Regions from separate parts of the Streptomyces sp. NPDC102462 genome, predicted to be linked through region 2. Evidence: riboswitches for the same ligand, from Rfam matches in the RefSeq annotation. Region 2 holds a riboswitch; the other holds the start of a gene.
The links. Region 2 has a riboswitch for glycine ahead of gcvT (glycine cleavage system aminomethyltransferase GcvT). Riboswitches for the same ligand answer to the same signal wherever they lie in the genome.
Positions count from the first base shown of each region.

Region 1: another riboswitch for glycine. It lies ahead of gcvP (aminomethyl-transferring glycine dehydrogenase); the one in region 2 lies ahead of gcvT (glycine cleavage system aminomethyltransferase GcvT).

Region 1 is NZ_JBIWKB010000029.1:3,967-13,832, forward strand. Features, by position in the region: gene ACIRFL_RS24165 (DUF881 domain-containing protein) at 1-464, shown strand, start outside; gene ACIRFL_RS24170 (small basic family protein) at 461-793, shown strand; gene ACIRFL_RS24175 (DUF881 domain-containing protein) at 799-1,632, shown strand; gene ACIRFL_RS24180 (FHA domain-containing protein) at 1,763-2,653, shown strand; gene ACIRFL_RS24185 (MerR family transcriptional regulator) at 2,697-3,434, shown strand; gene ACIRFL_RS24190 (bifunctional nuclease family protein) at 3,521-3,994, shown strand; gene ACIRFL_RS24195 (MerR family transcriptional regulator) at 4,267-4,953, shown strand; gene ACIRFL_RS24200 (DNA polymerase IV) at 5,301-6,707, shown strand; gene ACIRFL_RS24205 (PRC-barrel domain-containing protein) at 7,350-7,724, opposite strand; glycine riboswitch at 7,839-7,934, shown strand; gene gcvP (aminomethyl-transferring glycine dehydrogenase) at 8,111-9,866, shown strand, end outside.
Region 2 is NZ_JBIWKB010000050.1:31,094-40,959, reverse strand. Features, by position in the region: gene ACIRFL_RS32670 (NADPH-dependent F420 reductase) at 1-318, shown strand, start outside; gene ACIRFL_RS32665 (glycoside hydrolase family 25 protein) at 434-991, opposite strand; gene ACIRFL_RS32660 (L-serine ammonia-lyase) at 1,181-2,548, opposite strand; gene glyA (serine hydroxymethyltransferase) at 2,628-3,890, opposite strand; gene gcvH (glycine cleavage system protein GcvH) at 3,906-4,283, opposite strand; gene gcvT (glycine cleavage system aminomethyltransferase GcvT) at 4,411-5,538, opposite strand; glycine riboswitch at 5,688-5,784, opposite strand; gene ACIRFL_RS32640 (AAA family ATPase) at 5,955-6,632, shown strand; gene ACIRFL_RS32635 (enhanced serine sensitivity protein SseB) at 6,699-7,460, shown strand; gene ACIRFL_RS32630 (enhanced serine sensitivity protein SseB C-terminal domain-containing protein) at 7,712-8,500, shown strand; gene ACIRFL_RS32625 (ABC transporter permease) at 8,828-9,835, shown strand.

The sequences.
Region 1 (9,866 bases), on a different contig from region 2:
TGGCGGTGCACGGCCCCGGAGTGAAGCTCGTCGTGAACGACGCGAAGGACGCCACCACGGGCGGCGACGGCAACCCGCGCACGACGTCCGGATTCTCCGACACCGGCCGGGTGCGCGACCGTGACATGCAGCGCGTGGTCAACGGGCTGTGGGCGGCGGGCGCGGAGGCCGTCTCCATCAACGGGCAGCGGCTGACCGCCCTGTCCGCGATCAGGGCCGCGGGCGACGCGATACTGGTCGACAACAAGCCGCTGGTGCCGCCCTACACGGTGCTGGCGGTGGGGGACAGTGACCAGCTCAGCACGCGGTTCCAGGACGGCGCCGACGGACTGTATTTGCATGCCCTTGAGGACAGCTACGGCATTCGGGCCGACATCTCCGTGGAGAGCGACCTTCGGCTGCCCGCCGCGCCGAGTGTGATCGTACGTACAGCACAGCCGAACACTGGGAAGGGCACATCGTGATCGCCGTACTGGGCCTCGTCGTGGGAGTCGTGGCCGGGCTGTTGGTTCGTCCTGAGGTTCCGGCGGTCGTCGAGCCGTATCTGCCGATCGCCGTGGTCGCGGCGCTCGACGCCGTGTTCGGCGGTCTGCGGGCCATGCTGGACGGGATCTTCGACGACAAGGTCTTCGTGGTCTCGTTCCTGTCGAACGTGGTCGTGGCCGCCCTGATCGTGTTCCTGGGCGACAAGTTGGGCGTGGGCGCACAGCTGTCCACGGGTGTCGTCGTGGTCCTCGGCATCCGCATCTTCTCCAATGCCGCGGCCATCCGGCGGCATGTGTTCCGGGCGTGAGGCCGATGAGCAAGCAGGACGAGCAGTCGGAGAACTGGCTGCGCAGGGAACTGCCCGACGAGGTGCCCGCGCCGGGCCCCGTGCCGCGGCCCCGGGCCGAGGAGCCCGAGCAGGAGCTGACCGGCCGCCAGCGGCTGATCGACGGCCTGTGGCCGCCGCGGGTCTCCAGGGCGCAACTCATCGTCGCCCTGCTGCTGTTCGGCCTCGGCTTCGGGCTGGCCGTGCAGGTCGCGTCGAACAGCGACAGCGACAATGCGCTGCGCGGCGCCCGCCAGGAAGATCTCGTGCGCATCCTCGATGAACTAGACAACCGTACACAGCGTCTTGAGGACGAGAAGACGGGACTCGAACAGCAGCGTCAGGAGCTGGAGAACAGCTCGGACCAGGCCCAGGAGGCACGCAGGCAGACGGCCGAGAAGGAGCGGCAACTCGGCATTCTGGCGGGCACCGTGGCGGCGCAGGGCCCCGGCATCACGATGACGGTCGACGACTCGAAGGGAACGGTCAAGGCGGACATGCTGCTCGACGCGATCCAGGAGCTGCGCGCGGCCGGCGCGGAGGCGATCCAGGTAAACGGCGTACGGATCGTCGCCGGCACCTACTTCACCGACTCCGGCAACAGCGTGAGCGTCGACGGGAACAAGATCAACGCCCCTTATCGTTTCAAGGTCATCGGCAACCCGCAGGACCTTGAGCCGGCGCTCAACATTCCGGGAGGCGTGGTGCAGACTCTGGAGAAGGAGCAGGCCACCGTGACCATCGAGCGGTCCGACAAGATCATTGTTGACGCCTTGCGACCGGCGAAGCAGCCTGACTACGCTCGGTCGTCCTCCCGGTGAATCGGCAGTGCATGGCAGAGGTCAGGCAGGGGCATGAGGTTGCGGGGGGTCGGCGCACCGAAGGGGTGGTGCGTGGTGGAAACTGTTTGGTGGATACGGACGTTGTGAGGATGTCCGGGTCGACCGGTGTATGGAATCAGGGTTCGTCCTGCCCCACGGGCGGGTCTGTTTCGGTCAAGGGGAATCGCCCGTGAAGTTGTTTGCGAAGTTGTTCGGCAAGAGCGCGCGAGAGGGCGGCGGCAACGCGACCGCCCGCCACCGCGCACAGCCTGACGCAGAGGGCCAGCGCCCGCTGTTCCGGGACCAGCTGGGTGGCCCGGGCGGCGACATTTCCGGAGGTCAGGGCGCGCCGTCTGTTGACCCTGCCCAGTCCAGCGGCATAGGTTTCGGGCAACCGTCAACCTCAAGTGCGGGTGGAGGGTCTACCCCCGGCCCGTACGCGTCCAATGCCCCGGGGGGGCAGCCGCGGCAGGAGGATCCGTCCATGTCGGTCCTGGTGTGTACGAGGTGCGGTAACCGCAACGCGGAGAACGCCCGCTTCTGTTCCAACTGTGGCGCGCCGCTGCGTGCCGGCGCCGCCGCCGAGCGGCCGTCGGAGACGACGTCCACGATCTCCATCTCCGGTCTTGAGGCGTACGACGCCGAGACCACCGGCCAGACGCAGCTGCCGGCGCTCTCCCCGGAGGCGCAGGCCGCCGTCGACGCGCTGCCGCTCGGCTCGGCGCTCCTGGTGGTCCGCCGCGGCCCGAACTCGGGCAGCCGCTTCCTGCTGGACGGGGACCTGACCACGGCCGGCCGTCATCCGCAGAGCGACATCTTCCTGGACGACGTGACGGTCTCGCGCCGTCACGTGGAGTTCCGGCGCTCTCCCGACGGCTCGTTCAGGGTGGCCGACGTGGGCAGTCTGAACGGCACCTACGTCAACCGTGAGCGGATCGACCAGGTCGCTCTGTCGAACGGTGACGAGGTGCAGATCGGCAAGTACCGGCTGGTCTTCTACGCGAGCCGGCACGGCATCTGACCAGCCCCCCGGACGCCGTCCGGGGGGACTCCAGGGAAGGTCCATGCTTCAAACACCGCGCGGCGGTGCCGGGCACGGCACCGCCGCAAGGGACAGCGGGCTGATGAGCATCGGCGCTGTGCTGAACGTGCTGCGAGAGGAGTTCCCCGAGGTCACCGTCTCCAAGATCCGGTTCCTGGAGTCGGAGGGCCTGGTCGAACCGCAGCGTACCCCCTCGGGATACCGCAAGTTCAGCGCCCGAGATGTCGAGCGACTGGGCCACGTCCTGCGGATGCAGCGGGATCACTATCTGCCGCTCAAGGTGATCCGGGAGCACCTTGACGCCGTGGAGCGGGGCGAGGCGGTACAGCTGCCGGTCATGGGGCGCCAGCGGGACGCCGAGGACGCCCTGGAGCCCGTCGAGGGGCGCACGGCGGCCCGGATCGGGCGGGCGGAGCTGCTGGCGGCCGCCGAGATCGACGAGAGCGATCTCCAGGAGTGGGAGTCGTACGGGCTGCTCGCCCCCTTGGAGGACGGGGTGTACGACGCGGAAGCGGTGACCGTGGCCTCCCTTGTGGCCGAGTTGGGCCGGTTCGGGATCGAGCCGCGCCACCTTCGGGTGATGAAGGCCGCTGCCGACCGCGAGGCGGGCCTCGTCGACCAGGTGGTGGCCCCGCTCAGGCGCCACCGGAACCCGCAGACCAGGGCCCATGCGGAGGCCCGCACGAGGGAGCTGGCGGCGCTCACCGTCAGGCTGCACGCGGCGCTGGTGAAGACCGCGCTCGGGGTGCGGCTGCCGTGAGCGGCGCCGGTGCTCCGTCGGCCGGATCGCGCACCCGTTCCCTGCCCGACTACCCAAACGTCCCGGGCACGGCCTAGGGTTGCTGTGTGAACGAGCTCGATGTCGTAGGTGTCCGGGTCGAGATGCCCTCCAACCAACCGATCGTGCTCCTGCGTGAAGTGGGCGGCGACCGGTACCTCCCCATCTGGATCGGGCCGGGGGAGGCGACCGCGATCGCCTTCGCCCAGCAGGGGATGGCTCCCGCACGGCCGCTGACCCACGACCTGTTCAAGGACGTGCTGGAAGCCGTCGGTCAGGAGCTCACCGAAGTACGCATCACGGATCTGCGTGAGGGCGTCTTCTACGCGGAGCTGGTGTTCGCCAGCGGGGTCGAGGTCAGCGCCCGTCCGTCCGATGCCATAGCGCTGGCACTGCGCACCGGAACGCCGATCTACGGCAGTGACACGGTGCTCGACGACGCCGGCATCGCCATTCCGGACGAGCAGGAGGACGAAGTGGAGAAGTTCCGCGAGTTCCTCGACCAGATCTCGCCCGAGGACTTCGGCACCAGCAGCCAGTGAGCCCGGGCGGACCGGCCCGGCGGACCAGGGATCCGCGCCGGGCTGGTGCTGATGTACGGCCCCGTGACGGGGCCTTGGCCGGGCACATGCCGACAGCCTTTGAGAGCGTCCTGCGGCTCCCCGCGAGCGCATTCGGCTAGCCTTTCCCCGCGGTGGGGCACGGGAAACCACTCTTAGGGTGATTATCACTCGGCGTGGCGAGTGTGGCGATCGTTGACGCACTCCTGGTGACTGCCTACCGTCGTGAAGGCAGGTCAAGGACGGAGGTCGGCGTGAGAAGCAGCGGCGACGGTACGGCTGGGGGTGCCCCCGGACGCGGTTTCGGGGAGAGCGGTCCGTACCCTTCCTCAAGCGCTCGGCTCCGCCCCGGCGGCGGGTACCCCCCATACGGCAGCGGCGCGGCCGAGCACGCCCCGCAACGGCCCACGGCCGTACCCGGCGGCGGAGGGGCGGTGTCCATGACGTCCGAGCAGATCGGTTACCGGGGGCCTACGGCTTGCGCGGCGGCCGGCATCACCTATCGGCAACTGGACTACTGGGCCCGCACGGGCCTCGTCGAGCCCAGTGTGCGGCCCGCCTACGGGTCGGGCACACAGCGGCTGTACAGCTTCCGGGACGTCGTCGTTCTCAAGATCGTCAAGCGGTTCCTGGACACCGGTGTGTCGCTGCAGAACATCCGGAGCGCCGTCCAGCACCTCAGGGAACGCGGTTTCAGCGACCTGGAGCGCATGACGCTGATGAGTGACGGCGCCACGGTCTACGAGTGCACCTCGCCCGACGAGGTGCACGCGCTGCTCCAGGGCGGGCAGGGCGTCTTCGGCATCGCCGTGGGAGTGGTCTGGCGGGACGTGGAAAGCGCCCTCTCCCAGTTGCACGGGGAACGCATCGACACCGGGGAGACGCTGGTCGGGCACAACCCCGCCGACGAGCTGGCACGACGGCGCAACAGGGCGGTCTGAGCGGCGCGGCGCGGGTCCCCGCCCGGTCGTGGCTGGGGGCTCGTGCTGGTCTGCGTGGGATGGCTGGGGTCCTGTGTCGGTCTGCGTGGACCGGCTGCGGACCCTGCCAGTCTGAGCGGCGCGCGTGCGCACGCCTGCGGTCCTCGGGGGGTGGCTGGGGTCTCCTGTTGGTCTGTGTGGGGTGGCTGGGCTCGTGCTGGTCTGCGGGGTGGCTGCTTCCCCTGTCGGGCTGTGTGGGGCGGCGGGGGTCTCCTCGGGGCTTCTGTGCCGGGGCTCTGGCTTGGTCCCGGGCCGTGTCGCCGTGCGGCGGCGGGGCATTGTCAGTGGCGTGGTGCAGCATCGGAGATGTGAGGAACACGCCCACGATCCTGCATCTCGACATGGATGCCTTCTTCGCCTCGGTGGAGCAGGCGTCCAAGCCGAGCCTGCGCGGGAAGGCCGTCATCGTGGGCGGGCTCGGGCCGCGTGGGGTGGTCGCCACCGCCTCCTACGAGGCGCGGGTCTTCGGGGTCCACTCGGCGATGCCCATGGCGCAGGCGCGCCGGCTGGCCCCCAACGCCGCCTACCTCGTGCCGCGCTTCGGGCTGTACCGCTCGATCAGCGAGCAGGTGATGCAACTGCTGGGGGAGCTGTCACCGCTGGTGGAGCCGCTGAGCCTGGACGAGGCGTTCGTGGACCTGGAGGCCGGCGGGACGGCCTGGGACGAGGGGTCGGCGCGGCTGGCCGGGGTGAAGCTGCGCGCGGACATACGGGCCGTCACCGGGCTCACCGGCTCGGTCGGGCTCGCCGCCTCCAAGATGCTCGCGAAGATCGCCTCCGAGCAGGCCAAGCCGGACGGTCTGGTGCTGATCGAACCGGGCACGGAACGCGCCCTGCTCGGCCCCATGTCGGTGCGGACCCTGCCGGGGGTGGGCCCGGCGACCGGCGACCATCTGCGGCGGGCCGGGATCGCCACGGTCGAGGAGATCGCCGAGGCGGGCGAGGACGAGTTGGTGCGGCTGCTGGGCAAGGCCCACGGGCACTCGTTGTACGCGATGGCGCTGGCGCACGACGAGCGGCCCGTGGTGGCCGAGCGGGAGACCAAGTCGGTTTCCGTCGAGGACACGTACGACGTGGACATCCACGATCGGGTCCGGGTCGGTCTTGAGGTGCAGCGGCTCGCCGACCGGTGTGTGCGGCGGCTGCGCGGGGCGGGACTGTCCGGGCGGACCATCGTGCTGAAGGTGCGGCGGTACGACTTCTCCACGCTGACCCGGTCGGAGACGCTGCGGGGACCCACGGACGATCCCGCGGTGGTGCGGGAGGCGGCGGCCCGGCTGCTGGACTCGGTGGACACGACGGGCGGGGTGCGGCTGCTCGGGGTCGGCGTCTCCGGCCTCGCCGACTACACGCAGGAGGACCTGTTCGCGCAGGCGGCGGGGGAACTGGCCGAGGCGGTGCCGGAGGAGAGCGTGGCCGAGTCCGTGGAGGAGCCGCAGTCGGCCGCCGAGCGGCACTGGCCCGCGGGGCACGATGTGAGACACGCCGACCACGGGCACGGATGGGTGCAGGGCAGCGGCCTGGGGCGGGTCACGGTGCGATTCGAGACACCGGGGTCCGAGCCGGGACGGGTGCGGACGTTCCGGGTCGACGATCCCGACCTTGAGCCGGCGGAACCGCTGCCGCTGGTGCCGGGGGAAGTGCGGGGGAGTGGGGGCGGAGCGGTGGGGGGTCCGGGCGGTGGTGGGCCGGAGGTAGTGCGAGACAGCGGCTGAAGCGGGGGCTCCGGGCGGGGCCCGGGTGGGATTCGCCGATGGGGCCGTCGCGGCCATGCGGGTTGTGCGGCTGCCGCCGCCGGGGTGCTCGGCGGTCGTGTGACGGCTGGGGTGCGCCGTGGGGGCGGGGCGCGGTGTCGGCAGGACGTCGGCGGAGGAGGGAGAGGGCCGGGCGGCCTGGCGGGGAGGGGCGGCGTCGGACCGTTGAGGCGCCCGGTCGCGGACATGGGGGCCGATGCCGGCGGGGCGGCTGGCCGTGCGGGTTGTGCGTGGGCGGGGGCGGGCTTGCCGACCGGGTTCACGGGGGTGCCGGATGTGTTCTCGGCGCGTTGGCCGGCGGGGTGGGGGTGGGCGCGGATGTGCGGCGGTTTCGTCGGCGTGCCTGGGGAAGTGGCAGGCGAGCGGTCTGGGGCGTGAAGGGTTGAGAGGGTGCAGTGCCTTACGTCCAGCCGCTCGGCTCCGGCGTACAGCACGACCGGCGCGTTCGCGGTGTCACGGACCGTGCCCCGGTGCGGCGGGTGGTGGCGTGCGGTGTGGCGCTCAGGCGTGGAGGGTGCGCGGGGTGGCGGGCCGCGGCGTGGGAGCGTCGGGTGTGGTGGGGCGGAGGGGGCCGGGGGTGGGGGGTTGGGCCGTACAGGGGGGTCAGGGGTCGTCGTGGCCTGCCAGGTTGCCGAAGTTGTGGTCCGGGCGCGGGGGTGGCGGTGTGGCCACGTCCAGGCCGTAGTGGTGGTAGAGCTGGAGTTCCTGCTCGGGGGAGAGGTGGCGGCCCACGCCGAAGTCCGGGGCGTCCTTGATGAGGGCGCGGTCGAAGGGGACGCGCAGGGTGCCCTCGACCAACTCGCTGGGCTCAAGGGGGACGAAGGCGTCCCTGGAGAACAGGCCCGTCCGTATGGCCGCCCACTCCGGCACGCCCGTGGCATCGTCGAGATAGACCTCGTCAATGGTGCCGATCTTGGTGCCGTTGCGGTCGAACGCCTTGCGGCCGATCAGGTTGCGCGGATCGATATCGGTCTGCACCGGGCCCTCCTCATGGTCGCAGATCATTCGTAAGCACTACAAAAGAGCAGATTCGGGGAGGCGGCCACTCGAAGCCCCGTCGTCGACCTCGCTGGTACGCTGGCAAGCGGCTGCTGACCCCGTGCGGGAGAGTCCTCCGGACAACGTCGGAGGCGCCGAAGGAGCAAATCCTCCCCGGAATCTCTCAGGCTCACGTACCGCATGGACGAGGTCACTCTGGAAAGCAGGGCGGGTGTCGACGGCTCCCGCTCTCACCGACGGGGAAAGCCGCGCACCCTCGGGTGACGCGGTGAAGCTCTCAGGTCGAGATGACAGAGGGGGAGGCCGTCGGGGTGCCCGCGCCGGGGCGCCCCTCGAAGGTCGCGTCAGACCAGGAGGCCTCCGCAATGACCGCCCAACGCACTCCGCTCTTCGAGCTCGAACAGGGCATCCCCTTCGAGCAGCGGCACATCGGGCCCGACCAGGAGGCGCGGGCCAAGATGCTCGCGCAGGTCGGCTACGGCTCGCTCGACGAGCTGACCGCCGCAGCCGTACCGGATGTGATCAAGAACGCCGACGGGCTCGACCTGCCGGGCGCGCGCAGCGAGGCGGAGGTGCTGGCCGAGCTGCGCTCCCTCGCCGACCGCAACCAGGTCCTCGGGTCGATGATCGGGCTCGGCTACTACGGCACGTTCACGCCGCCCGTCATCCTGCGCAACGTCATGGAGAACCCGGCCTGGTACACCGCCTACACGCCGTACCAGCCGGAGATCTCGCAGGGGCGGCTCGAAGCGCTGCTGAACTTCCAGACCATGGTCGCCGACCTCACCGGACTGCCCACCTCCGGTGCCTCCCTCCTCGACGAGGGCACGGCCGCGGCCGAGGCGATGGCCCTGTCCCGGCGCATGGGCAAGAACAAGAAGGGCCTCTTCCTGGTCGACGCGGACACGCTGCCGCAGACCATCGCCGTGATCCGGACCCGCGCCGAACCCACCGGCGTGGAGGTCGTCGTCGCCGACCTGAGCGACGGCATCCCGGCCGAGATCGCCGAGCGGGAGATCAACGGCGTACTGCTCCAGTACCCCGGAGCCTCGGGAGCGGTGCGCGACATCGCGCCGGTCGTCGAGCGGGCCCATGAACTCGGCGCGCTCGTCACCGTCGCCGCCGACCTGCTCGCCCTCACGCTGCTGAAGTCGCCGGGCGAGCTGGGCGCGGACATCGCCGTCGGTACGACCCAGCGCTTCGGCGTGCCCATGGGCTTCGGCGGGCCGCACGCGGGCTACATGGCCGTGCGCGAGAAGTTCGCGCGCAGCCTGCCGGGCCGCCTCGTCGGCGTGTCCGTCGACGCCGACGGGCACAAGGCGTACCGGCTCGCCCTGCAGACCCGTGAGCAGCACATCCGGCGCGAGAAGGCCACCAGCAACATCTGCACCGCGCAGGTGCTGCTCGCGGTGATGGCCGGCCTGTACGCCGTCTACCACGGCCCCGAGGGGCTGCGGGCCATCGCCCGGCGCACGCACCGGTACGCCGCGCTGCTCGCGGCGGGTCTGGCCGACGGCGGGTTCCAGACCGTGCACGGCGCCTACTTCGACACGCTGACGGTCAGGGCGCAGGGCCGCGCCGCGCAGATCGTCGCCGCCGCGCGCGACAACGGCGTCAATCTGCGCCTGGTCGACGCCGACCACGTCTCGATCGCCTGCGACGAGACGACCGACCGGGACCGGCTCGGCGCCGTGTGGGCCGCCTTCGGCGTGCGGGGTGACATCGAGGCGCTGGACGCGGCCACCGAGGACGCGCTTCCCGAGGCGCTGCTGCGTGCCGACGCGTTCCTCACCCATCCCGTCTTCCACCAGCACCGCTCCGAGACCGCGATGCTGCGCTATCTGCGCAAGCTGGCCGACCGCGACTACGCGCTGGACCGCGGCATGATCCCGCTCGGCTCCTGCACGATGAAGCTCAACGCGACCACCGAGATGGAGCCGGTGACCTGGCCCGAGTTCGGGCAGCTGCATCCGTTCGCGCCCGCCGAGCAGGCGCAGGGCTACCTCACGCTGATCCGCGAGCTGGAGGAGCGGCTTGCCGAGGTCACCGGCTACGACAAGGTCTCGCTGCAGCCCAACGCGGGCTCGCAGGGCGAGCTGGCCGGTCTGCTGGCCGTGCGGG
Region 2 (9,866 bases):
ACCGAGCGGCAGATCGGCCACCCGGTGATCAAGGCGTTCAACGGCACCTACGCCCAGGACATCCTGGACCGCCACCGCCCGGCCGGCGACCCCGACCGCATGGCGCTCCCGGTGGCCGGCGACGACGAGGCCGCCAAGCGGGCCGTGCGCGACCTGATCGACGAACTCGGCTTCGACACGGTGGACGCGGGCGGCATCGACGAGTCCTGGCGGCAGCAGCCGGGCACCCCGGTGTACGGGCTGCGGGCGGGCGCCGAGGCGGTTCGCAAGGCCCTCGCCGAGGCGTCCCCGGAGCGGCCGGCGGACTTCCGCGCCTGACGCTCCGCTGGATGCGCCGCGATATGCCGTTGGCTGTCGAACCGCAGCGGACTTCACTGGACCTGCTCAGGCGTACCGATCGCGACCGCATCCCGGCGTGGCGGACCTTCGCCGGTCAGCCGTTGCCTGCCCAGGCCCGCAGGGCGGCCTTGTCCGCGAAGGCCGCCACGTTCTTGTCGTGCGGTTCGCTGGTGTACTGGTGGAAGCGCCATTTCGCCTTGATGCGGGGCTCGCCCGCGCTCACGTAGTCGGCGATCCACAGACCGTCGCCGGCGTACGAGGTGGTGTCGACGTTCAGCCAGAAGTGGCGGTTGGCGTAGAGCACCACCTGGTGGCTCGGCCGCAGGTCCTTCACCTTCCGGATGAACAGGTCCTTCTCGGCGTTGCTCGCGTGCGTCCCCTCGCTCGTCGTCTCCCAGTCGACGGCGAGGATGTCGCCCGCCTTCTCAGGGGCGTGCCGGACGAAGTACTCGGCCTGGGCGCCGATGTTGCCGGGCCACAGGAAGTGGTAGAAACCGACGACGAGCCCCGCGTCACGGGCCCGCTTCGTCTGGGCACTGAGTTTCGGGTTGACGTACGAACGCCCCTCCGTCGCCTTGATGAAGACGAAGGAGACGCCGTCCGTCTCATAGGACGAGGACTGATACGCACTCACATCGATGCCGTGCAACATGCGGGGACTCCCTCAGACGTCAGTGGGGTGACAGGAGTTGACTCCTCTATGCCCCCCGCCCCACCCCGCCACCCCCGCGCACAAGGGACTTACGCCGCAGAACCCCACAACGCCCGCCCCGGAAACCGCCGGTGGTACAGCGAACCGCCCCCGGCGGCCCGTCCGTGGCCGGGGGCACGGCCCGCGGTGTCAGCATTCGATGATGTTCACCGCCAGGCCGCCGCGGGCCGTTTCCTTGTACTTGACCGACATGTCCGCGCCGGTGTCCTTCATGGTCTTGATGACCTTGTCGAGGGAGACGTGGTGGCGGCCGTCGCCGCGCATCGACATGCGGGCGGCCGTGACCGCCTTGACGGCGGCCATGCCGTTGCGCTCGATGCACGGGATCTGCACCAAGCCGCCGACCGGGTCGCAGGTGAGGCCGAGGTTGTGCTCCATGCCGATCTCCGCGGCGTTCTCGACCTGTTCGGGGCTGCCGCCCAGCACCTCCGCGAGGGCACCGGCGGCCATGGAGCAGGCGGAGCCGACCTCGCCCTGGCAGCCGACCTCGGCGCCGGAGATGGACGCGTTCTCCTTGAACAGCATGCCGATCGCGCCGGCCGCGAGCAGGAAACGGACCACGCCGTCCTCGTCGGCGCCGGGCACGAAGTCGAGGTAGTAGTGCAGGACCGCCGGGATGATGCCGGCCGCGCCGTTCGTCGGGGCGGTCACCACCCGCCCGCCGGCCGCGTTCTCCTCGTTCACCGCCATCGCGTACAGCGTGATCCACTCCATCGCGTGCGCGAGCGGATCGCCCTCGGCGCGCAACTGGCGGGCCGACACGGCGGCCCGGCGCCGCACCTTCAGACCGCCCGGCAGGATGCCCTCCCGGGACAGGCCGCGCGCCACGCACTCCCGCATCACCCGCCAGATCTCCAGCAGGCCCGCGCGGATCTCCTCCTCGGTGCGCCAGGCCCGCTCGTTCTCCAGCATCAGCGAGGAGATCGACAGGCCGGTCTCACGGGTCAGGCGCAGCAGCTCGTCGCCCGTGCGGAAGGGGTACTTGAGCACCGTGTCGTCCAGCTTGATCCGGTCCGCGCCGACCGCGTCCTCGTCGACGACGAAGCCGCCGCCGACCGAGTAGTACGTCTTGCTCAGCAGATCGGTGCCCCCGGCGTCGTACGCCCACAGGGTCATGCCGTTGGCGTGGTACGGCAGCGCCTTGCGGCGGTGCAGCACCAGGTCCGCGTCCGCGTCGAACGCGATCTCGTGCTCGCCGAGGAGCCGCAGCCGGCCCGACTCCCGGATGCCCGCCACCCGCTGGTCGGCGCCCTCCACGTCCACCGTCCGGGGCGAGGCGCCCTCCAGGCCGAGCAGCACCGCCTTCGGCGTGCCGTGGCCGTGGCCCGTCGCGCCGAGCGAGCCGTACAGCTCGGCACGGACCGAGGCCACGGAGCCGAGCAGGCCCTCGTTGCGCAGCCGGGCGGCGAACATGCGCGCCGCGCGCATCGGGCCGACCGTGTGGGAGCTGGACGGGCCGATGCCGATCGAGAACAGGTCGAACACCGAGATGGCCACGGTGACTCCTCCAAGCTGGTGGTGCGGGACGGGGTGCCGCGCCCAGTGACGCGCGGGTGCGGCACCCCGTACGGCGGGACTACTGGCCCAGGCCGGGGTAGAGCGGGTGCTTGGCGGCCAGCGCCCGCACCCGTGCCGTCAGGGCGGACGCGTCGTACGACGGCTTCAGCGCCTCGGCGATGACGTCCGCGACCTCGGCGAAGTCCGCGGCCGAGAAACCGCGGGTCGCGAGCGCGGGCGTACCGATGCGCAGGCCCGATGTGACCATCGGCGGGCGCGGGTCGTTCGGGACGGCGTTGCGGTTGACGGTGATGCCGACCTCGTGCAGCCGGTCCTCGGCCTGCTGCCCGTCCAGCTCGGAGGCGCGCAGGTCCACCAGGACCAGATGCACATCGGTGCCGCCGGACAGCACGCTCACACCGGCCTCGCGGACGTCCGGCGCGGTCAGCCGCTCGGCGAGGATCCGGGCGCCCTCCACCGTACGGCGCTGGCGTTCCGCGAACTCCTCGGAGGCGGCGATCTTGAACGAGACCGCCTTGGCGGCGATCACATGCTCCAGGGGGCCGCCCTGGAAGCCGGGGAACACGGACGAGTTCAGCTTCTTCGCGAAGTCCTTCTTCGCGAGGATGATGCCGCCGCGCGGGCCGCCCAGCGTCTTGTGGGTGGTGGAGGTGACGACGTCGGCGTACTCCACCGGGTTGGGGTGCAGACCGGCGGCGACCAGACCCGCGAAGTGGGCCATGTCGACCCACAGGTACGCCTCCACCTCGTCGGCGATCCGGCGGAACTCCGCGAAGTCCAGCTGCCGCGGGTAGGCCGACCAGCCCGCGATGATCACCTTCGGGCGGTGCTCCTTGGCCAGCCGCTCGACCTCGGCCATGTCGACGAGACCGGCCTCGTCGACATGGTAGGCGACCACGTCGAACTGCTTGCCGGAGAAGTTCAGCCGCATGCCGTGGGTCAGGTGGCCGCCGTGCGCCAGGTCCAGACCGAGGATGGTGTCGCCGGGCCGGGCCAGCGCGAACAGCGCGGCCTGGTTGGCGGAGGCGCCCGAGTGGGGCTGCACGTTGGCGTACTCGGCGCCGAACAGCTCCTTGACCCGGTCGATGGCGATCTGCTCGGTCACGTCGACGTGCTCGCAGCCGCCGTAGTAGCGGCGGCCCGGGTAGCCCTCGGCGTACTTGTTGGTGAGGACCGAGCCCTGCGCCTCCATGACCGCGACCGGCGCGAAGTTCTCGGAGGCGATCATCTCCAGGGTGGACTGCTGGCGGTGCAGCTCGGCGTCGACCGCGGCGGCCACGTCCGGGTCCAGCTCGTGCAGCGGGGTGTTCATCAGCGACATGTGGTCATCGACTCCTCAGCCGGCGGTGAAGGCGACGTACTCGTCGGCCGAGAGCAGGTCGGACGGCTCCTCGGCGACGCGCACCCTGAACAGCCAACCGCCCTCGAAGGGGGCCGAGTTGACCAGCGACGGATCGTCCACGACGTCCTCGTTGACGGCGGTGACCTCACCGGTCACGGGGGAGTACAGGTCGGACACCGACTTGGTCGACTCCAGCTCACCGCAGGACTCGCCCGCGGTCACCGTGGAGCCGACCTCCGGGAGCTGGGCGTAGACGACATCGCCGAGCGCGTTGGCCGCGAACTCCGTGATGCCGACCGTCGAGACGCCGTCCTCGGCGGCCGACAGCCACTCGTGCTCCTTGCTGTAGCGCAGCTGCTGGGGGTTGCTCATGACCTGAATTCTCCTGTACGCGAGACAGTGCTGATGACGGGGGGAGGGCGGAAGGCGCAGGTGAGCGGGGTGGTGTGCCCGGCATCACAGCGGGCCGGGGCCGCTGGGCGCCCTGCGGGTTCAGTCTCTACTTCTGCCGCCGGTAGAAGGGCAGCGCCACGACCTCGTACGGCTCATGGGTGCCCCGGATGTCCACGCCGACGCCCGCCGTGCCGGGCGCCGCGTGCGCCGCGTCGACGTACGCCATCGCGATGGGCCGGCCCAGCGTGGGGGAGGGGGCCCCGGAGGTCACCTCGCCGATCACCGCGCCGCCCGCGACGACCGGGTACCCGGCACGCGGCACCCGGCGGCCCTCGGCGACCAGGCCGACCAGCACGCGCGGCGGGTTCTGCTCAGCGCGCGCGGACGCCGCCAGCAGCGCCTCGCGCCCGACGAAGTCGCCCTCCTTCTCGAACTTCACCACCCGGCCGAGCCCGGCGTCGAAGGGGGTGAGCGAGGTCGACAGCTCGTGGCCGTACAGCGGCATGCCCGCCTCCAGGCGCAGCGTGTCCCGGCAGGACAGGCCGCACGGCACCAGGCCGACGCCCTCGCCCGCCTTGGTCAGCGCCTGCCACAGCTGCACGGCGTGCTCCGGCTTCACGAACAGCTCGAAGCCGTCCTCGCCGGTGTAGCCGGTACGGGCGATCAGCGCGGGCACCCCGGCGACGGTGCCGGGCAGGCCCGCGTAGTACTTCAGACCCGCCAGATCGGCGTCCGTGAGGGAGGCCAGGATGCCCGGGGACTCGGGGCCCTGGACGGCGATCAGCGCGTAGGCGTCGCGGTCGTCGCGTACCTGCGCGTCGAAGCCGGCGCCGCGCTCCACCAGCGCGTCGAGCACCACCTGGGCGTTGGCGGCGTTCGCGACGACCAGGAACTCCTGCTCGGCGAGCCGGTAGACGATCAGGTCGTCCAGGATGCCGCCGTCGGACCGGCAGATCATGGTGTAGCGGGCGCGGCCGACACCGACCGAGGCGATGTTCCCGACCAGGGCGAAGTTCAGCAGGGCCGCGGCCCCGGGCCCGGTCACCCCGATCTCCCCCATGTGGGAGAGGTCGAAGAGGCCGGCCCTCGTGCGTACGGCCGTGTGCTCGTCACGCTCGGAGCCGTAGCGCAGCGGCATGTCCCAGCCGGCGAAGTCGGTCATCGTCGCACCGAGCGAGCGGTGCAGCGCGTCCAGCGCGGTGTGCCGCAGCGTTGAGTGTTCGGTACTGCTCATCGGACGGATGTCTCCCAGGGCGTGGGGAAGGCGAGGTGGATCCTCCCCATCTGTCATCGGAACCTGAGAGGTTCGCCCTGACCACCCGCGTGGTCACGGCTTGCACCTTGGGTGGAGCCACTGGACAGCGGCCCGCTTTTCAGATGTGCCTCGCCCGCGCGGTAACGGGGCCTGAGAGATTCAAGGGAGGGACTTGCTCCTTCGGCGTCCCAGCAGGGCTGCTGGGAACTCTCCCGCGCGGATTCAAGCGGCCGGTATGCAGTTGGCGGGCTCATCATTGCACGCATCGCCGCCGCACGGCAGGCCGGATCCGTGACCGGGCTGTGGCAGAACGCGCACGACACCGTGAGACACCACGCATTACCTTCTCTTTACACTCGACGGGGATGGGGATGTCCGGACCCAAGGGGAGGACGATCACGGTGAACAGGACCACGGCGTACGCCACGACCACGGGCCTCGCACTACCCGGCCAGCCGGGTGCCCCCGCCGCCGAGCGCTGCGCGGACCGCCCGGCGGCCCCGGTGGTCCGCGACCTGCGCGAGCGGGCCGGCCGCAGCCCCTACGCGCTCGTCTTCGGCCGCCACGACCTGGCCGTGGTCACCGGCCTGCCCGGCAGCGGCAAGTCGACCCTGATGGACCGCGCGGTTGACGGCATCCGCATCGACTCCCAGGACACCCGGGACCGCTGGGACGCCCGCGTCCCGCGCCTGCTGCCCTACGCGCTGTACCGCCCGCTGGTACGCCTCGCCCACTACGCCGCGCTGCGCCGCGCCCTGCGCACCGGCGAGGGCGTCGTGGTGCACGACTGCGGCACCCAGTCCTGGGTGCGCGGCTGGCTGGCCCGCGAGGCCCGCCGCCGCGGCGGCACCCTGCACCTGATCCTCCTCGACGTGCCGCCCACGACCGCGCTCGACGGGCAGCGCGAACGCGGCCGGGGCGTCTCCCGCCACGCCTTCCTGCGCCACCGCAGATCGGCGGCCCGGCTGCTGCGCGCGGTCGAACGGGGGGAACTGCCCGGGGGCTGCGGCTCCGCGGTGCTCCTGGACCGGGACGCGGCAGACGTGCTGCACGGGATCGGCTTCGCACGGTGAAGGGTCGGCACCGCCACCCGTTAGCCTTTTCAGCCACAGCAGCGGTTCCCAGCAGGCGGTAGGCAGATGGACTTCCCGGCACAGGCGCACCCCCACCCGCACGGCGGATGGCCCGGCAACGAGCTGGAGGAGGTGCTTTCGGCCTCGCTCGGCGTCCCGTCGGCCGGCGGCCGGATCATCGAAGTCCTCGGGCGCAGCTTCCTGTGGATCCCGCTGCCGAGCGGCGGCGGCCCGCACAGCGGCCCCCTCGACCTGCCCACCGTGGACATCGACGGTCAGGTCCATGTGCCGGTCTTCACCTCGGAGGAGCAGTTCCGCCAGGTCGTCGGCTCCCACATGTCGTACACCATCGCACCCGCCGTGGAGTTCGCCCGCGGGCTGCCCCCGCAGGTCGGCATCGCGGTCAACCCGGGCGGTGTGGTCGGCGCCCCGCTCCCGCCGGACGCGGTGGCCGAACTGTGCCGGGCCGGGCGCACCGAGCTGGACGGACCGGCGGGCGGCGGCCGGGTCCGGCTGTTCGAACCCGACTGGCAGGACGACCCGGTCGACTTCCTGTCCGCCGCCTCCGCCGAGTTCGCCGCGATCGGCGTGGTCCGCACGGCCCGTCGGTGCCTCGCGGCCATCGAGACGGCGGATCCGGTGCTGTTCGTGGGGGTCGAACTCACCCAGTGGGAGGGCGATCTGCGTGCGCTGCCGCTGGAGGCGCTGGGGCAGGCTCTCGCGGAGGTTCCGGTGCGGTGGCCGGTCAACCTGGTCCTGCTCGATGTCGCGGAGGATCCGGTGGGGGAGTGGCTCAGGACGAATGTGCGGCCGTTCTACGAACGGTAGCGCTCCGCTGGGTGGGCCGTTTTCTACGCGGTCGTTTCGTCTGCGGCTTCGTTGTGGCTGGTCGCTCCCCCAAGTTCTCGGCTTCGCTCGAACAGGGGGACCCCCATCGCGGCGGAGCCGCATGGTGATACAGCCTCGCGCCCCTGTGGGGCGCTGCCGGGATGTGGGGTTGATGGGCACGGTCGGGTGGGGGTGGGGCGCTTAAGCTGTGTGGCGAATGCGGGGTACTCGAAGAAGAGGCGGTAAGTCAGGTGAGCGCGAGCCTCAGCGGCAGCGTCGAGCACACGCTGCGCCAGGTCACGCCCGGGCGCTACGACGCCTACGAGGCGCTGCTGCGCGCGCTTGCGACCCCCGGCTCCGGCCAGGTCTGGATGCTGCTGTGGCACGGTCAGTCCGGCTCCCCCGACGCCCAGTACGGGAACATGGAGATCGACGGCCACGGCTACGTCCCCTGCGTCACCTCCGCCCAGGAACTCTCCGCCAGTGGCTGGAACCGTTCGTACGAGGTGGTCGACGGAGTCGATGTCGCCCGCACCCTCTACCCCGACCACTACGGGCTCTGGCTCAACCCGCACGCGCCGGGCGGCGGCGTCGGCGTGCCCTGGCTCGATCTGCGGCGCATCGCCACGGGCCTGGACCGCCAGCCGGCCGGCCCGCTCAGACTGTCGGAACCCGGCATCGAGATCCCGCAGTTCTACGCCCTGCTCGCGCAGAACGCCCACCGCACCACGGCCGTACGCTCGTTGCGCCGGGCCTGGGTGCAGCCCGCCCTCGGGTCGCCGTACCTCGCCATCGGCCTTGACGTGTACGACACTTCGCCGTCCGCGGTGGACTCGGTGCGCGCGATGATGCAGCAGTCGATGGGCGCCGTCCCGGAGGGCCTGCCGGTCGCGACCGTCGCGATGACCGATGAGTACGACCCGGTCGTCATGTGGATGCGGGCCGCCGCCCGCCCCTTCTACGACCGTGAGGCGCATGCCGCCCAACCGCCCGCACCGGCCGCCGGGTACGGCTATCCGCCGGTCCAGGGCAGGTACTGACGCGATGCCGTCGCGGGCGGGCGGTGAGCCGGGTGACGGAGTGACAGCAGCGGGTCTTCGCGTGTAGAGCGCGCCGGAACGTCCCACTCCGTCCCGTTGGTCCAACTCCTCCACGTCCGAACCCCGTTACCCACTGTCCGGATAACGGAACCCTCCAGACAGCATCACGTTTACGCATCCATTCGCCGTCAAGTCTGGCAGCAGATCGCCCAAGCATTGAAGACTCCCGCAGCAGGGGCCTGTCGCCCCTTTGTACGACGGACTGATCATGCCGCCACAGCGGCAAGTGCGGGCCGGCTACCGCCGGTTGAGAGGGGTCCCTGCCAGATGACGGCACCATTGCACGAGCCGACCGCGGAAGCGGCCCCGAGCCCGGCCGAGGAAGCGGCGGTAGTCAGCGCCGGCGCCAAGGCCGTCCAGGGACGCTCTTTGGGGCGGATCGCCTGGGAACGCCTCAAGCGGGACAAGCTCGCCCTCACGGGCGGCATCGTGGTCCTCGCGCTCATCGTGATCGCCCTGCTCGCGCCGGTGATCACGAGTCTCGTCGGGCAGGACCCCGACGTCTACCACGAGGACCTGATCGACCCGCTGTTCGGCACTCCCACCGGCTCACTGGGGGGCATCAGCGGGGACCACCTGCTGGGCGTAGAGCCGGTCAACGGCCGCGACATCTTCGCGCGCATCCTCTACGGCGCCCGTATCTCGCTGCTGGTCGGCTTCCTGTCCGCGGTCGTGGCCGTGATCCTGGGCACCGTCCTCGGCATCCTCGCGGGCTTCTTCGGCGGCTGGGTCGACTCCGTCATCAGCCGGGTCATGGACGGCCTGCTGGCCTTCCCGCAGCTGCTCTTCATCATCGCCCTCGTCTCCGTCATGCCGAGCGACATGCTGGGGCTGACCGGTACGAGCGTGCGCGTGTTCGTGATGATCCTGGTCATCGGCTTCTTCGGCTGGCCCTACATCGGACGCGTGGTGCGCGGCCAGACGCTGTCCCTGCGTGAGCGGGAGTACGTCGAGGCCGCCCGATCGCTGGGCGCCGGGCGGCTGTACATCCTGTTCAAGGAACTGCTGCCCAACCTGGTCGCGCCGATCATCGTCTACACGACGATGATGATCCCCACCAACATCCTCACCGAGGCGGCACTCAGCTTCCTGGGCGTGGGCGTCAAGCCGCCCACGGCCTCCTGGGGGCAGATGCTTTCGAGCGCGATCGACTACTACGACTCGGACCCCATGTACATGGTGGTCCCGGGCGTGGCGATCTTCATCACCGTTCTTGCCTTCAACCTCTTCGGCGACGGCGTGCGCGACGCGCTTGACCCGAAGGGCTCCCGCTGAACTGCCGTACCCCAAGCGACCCGTGGCTCAT